DNA from 2 places in the Vogesella sp. genome. Region 1 is predicted to be linked to the other one. Evidence: predicted binding sites of a transcription regulator. Region 1 holds the regulator's gene; the other holds the start of a gene.
The links. The regulator NrdR, encoded in region 1, represses ribonucleotide reductase genes. The targets are predictions, from matches to a motif close to AAANACNATATATNGTNTTT.
Positions count from the first base shown of each region.

Region 2: the regulator NrdR is predicted to act here: its motif matches at 1,590-1,609, upstream of ACK4FZ_RS01400 (ribonucleoside-diphosphate reductase subunit alpha).

Region 1 covers NZ_JBKBHK010000008.1:27,583-31,901, reverse strand. Annotated here, with positions in the region: gene ACK4FZ_RS11265 (DUF924 family protein) at 1-261, shown strand, start outside; gene rfaD (ADP-glyceromanno-heptose 6-epimerase) at 281-1,276, shown strand; gene ACK4FZ_RS11255 (NUDIX hydrolase) at 1,273-1,815, shown strand; gene nrdR (transcriptional regulator NrdR) at 1,854-2,309, shown strand; gene ACK4FZ_RS11245 (GNAT family N-acetyltransferase) at 2,391-2,555, shown strand; gene ACK4FZ_RS11240 (GNAT family N-acetyltransferase) at 2,614-3,162, shown strand; gene ribD (bifunctional diaminohydroxyphosphoribosylaminopyrimidine deaminase/5-amino-6-(5-phosphoribosylamino)uracil reductase RibD) at 3,159-4,274, shown strand; gene ACK4FZ_RS11230 (malate/lactate/ureidoglycolate dehydrogenase) at 4,294-4,319, shown strand, end outside.
Region 2 covers NZ_JBKBHK010000001.1:301,599-305,917, reverse strand. Annotated here, with positions in the region: gene rluD (23S rRNA pseudouridine(1911/1915/1917) synthase RluD) at 1-558, shown strand, start outside; gene pgeF (peptidoglycan editing factor PgeF) at 548-1,312, shown strand; gene ACK4FZ_RS01400 (ribonucleoside-diphosphate reductase subunit alpha) at 1,762-4,319, shown strand, end outside.

The DNA of each region.
Region 1 (4,319 bases):
CGCCTGCCGCCGGTGGCGCGCTGGTTTGTCTACCTGCCGCTGGAGCACAGCGAGCAGCTGGCCGACCAGGACGAAGCCGTACGCCGCTTCGAGAGCCTGCCGCACGGCAGCCCGGGGCGCGACAATGTGATCGATTTTGCCCGGCGGCATCGCGAGATCGTCGCCCGCTTCGGCCGTTTTCCGCACCGCAATGCGGCGCTGGGCCGAGCCTCTACCGCCGACGAGCTGCAGTTCCTGACCCAGCCCGGCAGCGCGTTCTGAACGCATAAAAGGACAGACTATGACTATCGTGGTAACCGGCGCCGCCGGCTTCATCGGCTCCAACATCGTCAAGGCGCTGAATGCGCGTGGCGAAACCGACATCCTGGCAGTGGACAACCTCAGCAAGGGCGACAAGTTCGTCAACCTGGTGGGCTGCGAGATCAGCGACTACTTGGACAAACAGGACTTCATCAGCCTGATCGGCAGCGGCGATTTCGATGGCGAAATCAGCGCCATCCTGCATCAGGGTGCCTGCTCCGACACCATGAACCACGACGGCAAGTACATGATGGAGAACAACTACCAGTACACGCTGGAGCTGTTCGAATTCTGCCAGGCCGAGGAAATCCCTTTCCTGTACGCCAGTAGCGCCGCCACCTACGGCAAGGGCACCACCTTCAAGGAAGACCGCCAGTACGAAGGCCCGCTCAACGTGTACGGCTACTCCAAGTTCCTGTTCGACCAGATCCTGCGCCGTCGCATGGCCGAAGGCCTCACCGCGCAAGTGGCCGGCTTCCGCTACTTCAACGTGTACGGCCCGCAAGAGCAGCACAAGGGCCGCATGGCCTCGGTGGCGTTCCACAACTTCAACCAGTACCGCGAAACCGGCAAGGTGAAGCTGTTCGGCGGCCACGACGGCTACGCCGACGGCACCCAGAGCCGCGACTTCGTGTCGGTGGAAGACGTGGTAAAGGTCAACCTGTACTTCCTGGACAACCCGGACAAGAGCGGCATCTTCAACCTCGGTTCCGGTCGCGCCCAGCCGTTCAACGACGTGGCGGTGGCCACCGTCAACGCCTGCCGCCGCCACGAAGGCAAGCCGGCGCTGACGCTGCCTGAACTGGTAGAGCAGGGCATCCTGGAATACATCGACTTCCCGGACGCGCTGAAAGGCAAATACCAGAGCTTCACCCAGGCCGATATCGGCAAGCTGCGCGCCGCCGGCTACAGCGAGCCGATGCTGACGGTAGAGCAGGGCGTCGACCGCTACGTGGACTGGCTGATGAGCCGATGAGCCGCCACGCCGCCTTGCTGGTTCGCGTAGCCGCGCGTTTGCTGCTGCGCGACCCCGACGGGCGGGTACTGCTGTTTTCGTACCGGCCGCCCGCTCTGGGCGGCCGTATTGCTTACTGGTTCACCCCGGGCGGTGGGGTGCAGGACGGCGAAAGCCTGGCCGGGGCCGCCTGCCGCGAATGCCTGGAGGAAACCGGCTACCCGCTGGCCGACCCTGGCGAAGCGCTGGCGCGGCGCCAGTTTGCCATGCGGCTGCCGGACGGCAGCGAGGTCTGGGCCGACGAACATTACTTTCACGTACGGGTTGGCCGCATCGCCTTGCGCCAGGATGGCTGGAGCGCACAGGAGCGTGCCAGCATGGGCGAAGGCCGCTGGTTTGACGCCGCGCAGCTGGCCAGCCCGCCGCAGCCGGTATTTCCCGAGCATTTGCTGGCCATGCTGGCGGCCGCCGACGCGCGCGACGCGGAGGCCGCTGCGCCGGATAACGACACTGTCCTGCCCAAAAAATGCGCATTGCTGTTGCCAGGCAGCGATAGCTGATAACATCCGGCTATTGAAACACTGAGGATCGTAAAGCCATGAAATGCCCGTTCTGCGGCTGCGCCGATACCCAGGTGGTGGATTCCCGTGTCAGCGAGGAAGGCAACAGCATCCGCCGCCGCCGCCGCTGCACCAGCTGTGACAAGCGCTTTACAACCTTTGAAACCGCCGAAGTCCGCATGCCGCAAGTGGTGAAAACCGGCGGCCACCGTACCGAGTTCGACGTGGAAAAGGTGCGTACCAGTTTCCTGCGCGCGCTGCACAAGCGCCCGGTGTCTACCCCGTTGGTAGACGACGCCATCAACCGCATCAGCCAGCGCCTGCTGCAGCTGGGCGAGCGCGAGGTGTCCAGCCGCTACATCGGCGAGATGGTAATGAACGAACTGGCCAAGCTGGACAAGGTGGCTTACGTGCGCTTTGCCTCGGTGTACAAGAGCTTCCAGGATATTTCCGAGTTTACCGACGCCATCGAGCAAATCCAGAATCAGGGTTAAGCCCTGCCTGTCACGGCAGGCCTGGCGCCTGCCGTTTTCTTTTGCCGACCCTGCTCTCTTGCTGGTAGCGCTAGCATCTCGTTGCAGCTGTTTGCGGCTACCAAGCCGGCGGTGGCCGAGCGCGCCGGCTTCCGTTTTGAAGGCGTATTGCGCCAGCACTTGTGGCTGCAGGGCCAAGCGCACGACGCTGCCTGTTACAGCCTGCTGGCTATCGAATGGGCAGCGCGCCAGCCGGCTCAGCCTTGACGCTGGCGGGCGGCCAACCTTAGTCTGTGGTCATGACTTTCCTGCATGGAGCCGCATCATGACTGCCCGTATCCAGTTACGCCCGCTGCAAGTGGACGATGCCGAGACCCTGTTTGCCCTGGTAGACGGCAGCCGCGACACACTGTCGCAATGGCTGCCGTGGGTGGATAACACCCGCAGCGCGGCCGATTCGCTGGCCTTCATCCAGCGCACGCTGGCCGACCGTGCCAGCGGCACGGCGCTGACCTGGCTGATCCTGGCCGACGGCCAGCCCGCCGGCGTGTGTGACCTGCACGCCATCAGCGGCTTGAACCGTCATGCGTCCATCGGTTACTGGCTGGCCGACGCCTACGTTGGCCGCGGCTACCTGCCGCAAGCACTGGGCCAGATGCTGCACACCGCGTTTGCCGAGCTGGGCCTGAACCGCATCGACATCATCAGCGCGGCGGCCAACCTGCGCAGCTGCGCGGTGGCGGAACGCAGCGGCTTCCGCCAGGAGGGCGTGCTGCGCGGCTACCTGCGCATCCGTGAGCGCTTCTGGGACGCCCGCATCTACAGCCTGTTGGCCGCCGACTGGCAGCCGCAAGCCACCGAGGCCGACGCATGAGCCTGGTGCTGAACGGCGACGATCACGCTTTCATGCAGCAGGCGCTGCGCTTGGCCGCTGCCGCCACCCGCCGCGCCGCGCCCAACCCCGGCGTCGGCTGCGTGCTGGTGCGCGATGGCCAGGTGATCGGTGCCGGTGCCACACTGAAAGTGGGCAGCGACCACGCCGAAATCCAGGCCATCAAGGACTGCTACGCCCGTGGCCTGACGCCGGCCGGCGCCACCGCCTACGTGACGCTGGAGCCGTGCAGCCATCACGGCCGCACCCCGCCGTGCGCCGAGCGGCTGATCAAGGAAGGCGTGGCGCGCGTGGTGGCTGCCATGGTGGACCCTTACCACGAGGTAGCGGGGCGCGGCATTGCCCTGCTGAACGCCGCCGGCATACCGGCAGTGGCCGGCTGCCTGCAGGCCGAGGCCGAGCGCGTGCACCGCGGTTTCCTGTCGCGGGTGACGCGGCAGCGGCCGTGGCTGACGCTAAAAGCCGCCGCCACGCTGGACGGCAAGACCGCGCTGCAGAACGGTGTCAGCCAGTGGATTACCGGCCCCGACGCCCGTCGCGACGTGCAGCAGCTGCGTGCGGCCAACTGTGCCATCCTCACCGGCAGCGGTACCGTGCTGGCCGACGACCCGCAGCTTACCGTGCGCGACGTGGCGGTGCCGCGCCCGCCGCTGCGCGTGGTGGTGGATAGCGCGCTGGCGACGCCGCCCACCGCCCGCATCTATGACACTACCGCTGCCCCCACGCTGCTGGTCACCACCATCGCCGACCCGGCGCGGCACGCACCCTATCTGGCGCGTGGTGTGCAGCTGCGCGTGCTGGCTACCCCGCAAGGCCGTGTCGACCTGGCGGCACTGCTGGCCAGCCTGGCCGCCGACGGCGTCAACGAACTGATGGTGGAAGCCGGCGCCGGCCTGAACGGCGCGCTGGTGCAAGCCGGGCTGGTAGACGAGATCGTGCTGTACCTGGCGCCGTACCTGGCCGGCGACGCCGCCCGTGGCCTGTTTGCCTGGCCGGCGTTGCAGTCGCTGGACGACAAGCTGCCGCTGCAGATCACCGATAGCCGCATGGTCGGCCCCGACCTGCGCCTGACCCTGCAACCCCGTTACCTGTAACCCTGGAAAGCCTGCCAACATGCTGTTGACCGACGCCACGCTGTA
Region 2 (4,319 bases), on a different contig from region 1:
AAACGCATCTACCGTTGCGTCGCCACCGGCGTGGTGCCCTACGACGGCAAGATCGAAACGCTGATCGGCCGCGACCCGCACAACCGCCTGCGCATGGCTGTGGTGCGCTTCGGCGGCAAGCCGGCCATTACCCACCTGCGCGTGCTGGAGCGTTACGAAGACTTCAGCTACGTCGAGTGCAAGCTGGAAACCGGCCGCACCCACCAGATTCGCGTCCACATGCGCGAAGCCAAGCACCCGCTGGCCGGCGACCCGGCCTACGGCAACCCGCGCCACCACGGCAGCGAAGCCGCCGATGCCGCCATCAAGGCGATGAACCGCCAGGCGCTGCACGCCTTCTCGCTGGCGCTGGTGCACCCGGCCACGCGCAAGGAAATGGGCTGGAAAGCGCCGCTGCCGGACGACATGAAGCAGCTGCTGGCGCTGCTGCGTGCCGAGCGCGACGAGAAGTTTGCCGCCGCCAACGCCAAAGCCGCTGCCAAGGCCAGTGAGTTTGACGACGATGACGACGACTGGGACGACGAAGACTACGACGTGGAAGTGCACTATGTACGCTAAGCCGATGCACACGCCGGCAGCCGACCTGGGCAGCTTTGCTGCCGACTGGCCGGCGGCGGCCAACGTGGGCAGCCTGGTCACCACCCGCCAGGGCGGTGTCAGCCCGGCGCCGTACGCCAGCCTGAACCTGGGCGACCACGTTGGCGACGACGCGGCCAACGTGGCGGCCAACCGAGCGCTGCTGCGCCAGCAGCTGCCGGCCGAGCCGGCCTGGCTGCAGCAGGTGCACGGCATTGCCGTGGTGGACGCTGCCACGGTAACGCCCGGCAGCGTGCCGGTCGCCGACGCCAGTTTCAGCCGCACCCCCGGCGTGGTGTGCGCGGTGATGACCGCCGACTGCCTGCCGGTGCTGCTGGCCGACCGTGACGGTACCGTAGTGGGCGCCGCCCACGCCGGCTGGCGCGGCCTGTGTGGCGGCGTTATCGAAGCCACGCTGGACGCCATGCAGGTGAATGCGGCCAACGTCATCGCCTACCTTGGGCCGGCCATCGGCCCGGATGCGTTCGAAGTGGGCGCCGAGGTGCGCGCCGCCTTCGTGGCGCACGATGCACGCGCCGATAGCGCCTTCGAACCGATCGGCAACGACAAATACCTGGCCGACATCTACCAGCTGGCCCGGCAACGCTTGGCCGCCGCCGGCGTGAATGCCGTCTACGGCGGTGACGCCTGCACCGTGATCGAGCGCGAGCGCTTCTTTTCCTACCGCCGCGACCAGGTCACTGGCCGGATGGCCAGCCTGATCTGGCTCAAATAACCACAACATCTTGTGGGTCAAGGGCGGCTGCGGCCGCCCTTGTTGCTTTTTGGGCGTCGCAAGCACGCAACAGACGTCATAAACGCCGCGCTGTGGCAAAAGCGCCGCAGCGGCAAACCCTTGTTGCAGCTACACCCCCTGCCCGCCCCTGGCCTGGCGACAAAAATAACTTTGCCCCGCAAAGCCAATACTGGCGCGGCTTTCAGCTTTTTGCCAAGGCTGTCAAGACTTGCCCGCACATCACTTCAACACTAGAATTTGCGTCGCTTTCCGGTCAAAACAGCATATATTGTGTTTGTGCACAGCTGGCACACAGCTTATCTACAGAGTTGTCCACAGCTGCCGCGCAGCCCTGCTGCCCGACCGCGTCGCGCCCGGCACCGTTGCCCTGGCAACCGCCGCCCGCGCCGCTCACCGAACAACCAAGCTAAATCACGAGGCCACTGCCAATGTCACTGACCACCACCGACGCCAACACCGCCGCCGAGCTGGGCCGCGCCGCCGCCCCGCAGGACGACTACAGCCAGTACAAGACCATTCGCCGCAATGGCGCCGTGGTGGCGTTCGAGCCGGTTAAGATCTCCATCGCCGTTACCAAGGCCTTTCTGGCGGTGATGGGTTCGCAGAGCGTCAACTCTGCCAGCATCCGCGACAAGGTGGCCCAGCTGACCGAGGCCGTAGTCAGCGCGCTGATGCGTCGCAAGCCCGAAGGCGGCGCCATTCACATCGAAGACATCCAGGACCAGGTAGAACTGTCGCTGATGCGCGCCGGTGAACACGACGTGGCCCGTGCCTACGTACTGTACCGCGAACAACGTGCCCAAGACCGCGCCGCCCGCGGCGAAGCGCTGCACCAGATCCAGATCAACGTCACCCGCAAGGATGGCCGCAAGCTGCCGCTGGACGTTGCCCGCCTGCGCGCCAGCATCGAATCTGCTTGCCAAGGCCTGGCCGCCACCGACGTGGACGCCATCCTGTCCGAAACGCTGAAGAACATCTACGACGGCGTCAGCGAAGAAGAAGTCAACAAGTCCGCCATCCTGGCCGCCCGCGCCCTGATCGAACAGGACCCGGCCTACGATTACGTGACCGCCCGCCTGCTGCTGGGCAACATCCGTCTGGAAATCCTGGGCGAAGCCATTGCCCAGGAAGAAATGGGCGAGCACTACCCGCTGTACTTCCCCGACTTCATCAAGAAAGGCATTGCCGCCGAACTGCTGGATGAAAAACTGGCCGAGTACGACCTGAAAAAACTGGGCGCCGCGCTGAAACCGGAACGCGACCTGCAGTTTGGCTACCTGGGCCTGCAAACCCTGTACGACCGCTACTTCCTGCACGTGGACGACGTACGCATCGAAATGCCGCAAGCGTTCTACATGCGCGTCGCCATGGGCCTGGCACTGAACGAAGTGAACCGCGAAGACAGCGCCATTGCGTTCTACAACGTGCTGTCCAGCTTCGACTTCATGTCGTCCACCCCCACGCTGTTCAACGCCGGCACCCGTCGCAGCCAGCTGTCCAGCTGCTACCTGACCACCATCGCCGATGACCTCGACGGCATCTACGAAGGCATCAAGGAAAACGCGCTGCTGTCCAAGTTTGCCGGCGGCCTGGGCAACGACTGGACCCCGGTGCGCGCCATGGGCAGCCACATCAAGGGCACCAACGGCAAATCGCAAGGCGTGGTGCCGTTCCTGAAAGTGGTGAACGACACCGCCGTCGCCGTAAACCAGGGTGGCAAGCGCAAAGGCGCCGTGTGTGCCTACCTGGAAACCTGGCACGCCGACATCGAAGAATTCCTGGAGCTGCGCAAGAACACCGGTGACGACCGCCGCCGCACCCACGACATGAACACCGCCAACTGGATTCCGGACCTGTTCATGAAGCGCGTGATGGAAGGTGGCGAGTGGAGCCTGTTCTCGCCTAGCGAAACCCCGGACCTGCACGACATCTATGGCCAAGCCTTCGAAAAAGCCTACACCGCCTACGAAGAAAAAGGCCGTCGCGGCGAGCTGCGCGTGTTCAAACAGATTCCGGCACTGAGCCTGTGGCGCAAGATGCTGACCATGCTGTTTGAAACCGGCCACCCGTGGATCACCTTCAAGGACCCGTGCAACATCCGCAGCCCGCAGCAGCACATGGGCGTGGTACACAGCAGCAACCTGTGCACAGAGATCACCCTGAACACCAACGACGACGAAATCGCCGTCTGCAACCTGGGTTCCGTCAACCTGGCCCGCCACCTGAAGCAAGGCGCCAACGGTCTGGAGCTGGACACCGAGAAGCTGCAACGCACCGTTCGCGTGGCCCTGCGCATGCTGGACAACGTGATCGACATCAACTTCTACCCGGTGAAGAAAGCACGCAACTCCAACCTGAAGCACCGCCCGGTAGGCATGGGCATCATGGGCTTCCAGGACTGCCTGCACCAGATGCGCGTACCGTACGCCAGCGACGCTGCCGTGGAATTTGCTGACGTATCGATGGAAGCCGTGGCCTACTACGCCTACCTGGCCTCCACCGAGCTGGCCGAAGAGCGTGGCCGCTACCCGTCGTACAAAGGCAGCCTGTGGGACCGTGGCATCCTGCCGCACGACAGCATCAACCTGCTGGCGTCCGAGCGCGGCGGCTACCTGGAAATGGACCGCAGCGAACGCATGGACTGGGCCAGCCTGCGCAAGCGCATTGCCGACCACGGCATGCGTAACTCCAACGTACTGGCGATTGCGCCGACGGCCACCATCGCCAACATCATTGGCGTGTCTGCGTCCATCGAGCCGACCTACCAGAACCTGTTCGTGAAATCCAACCTGTCCGGCGAATTCACCGTCACCAACGAATACCTGGTGCGCGACCTGAAAAAACTGGGCCTGTGGGACGAAGTGATGGTGGCCGACCTGAAATACTTCGACGGCAGCCTGGGCCGCATCGACCGCGTACCGGCCGAGCTGAAAGCCATCTACGCCACCGCGTTCGAAGTGGACCCGAGCTGGCTGGTAGAAGCCGC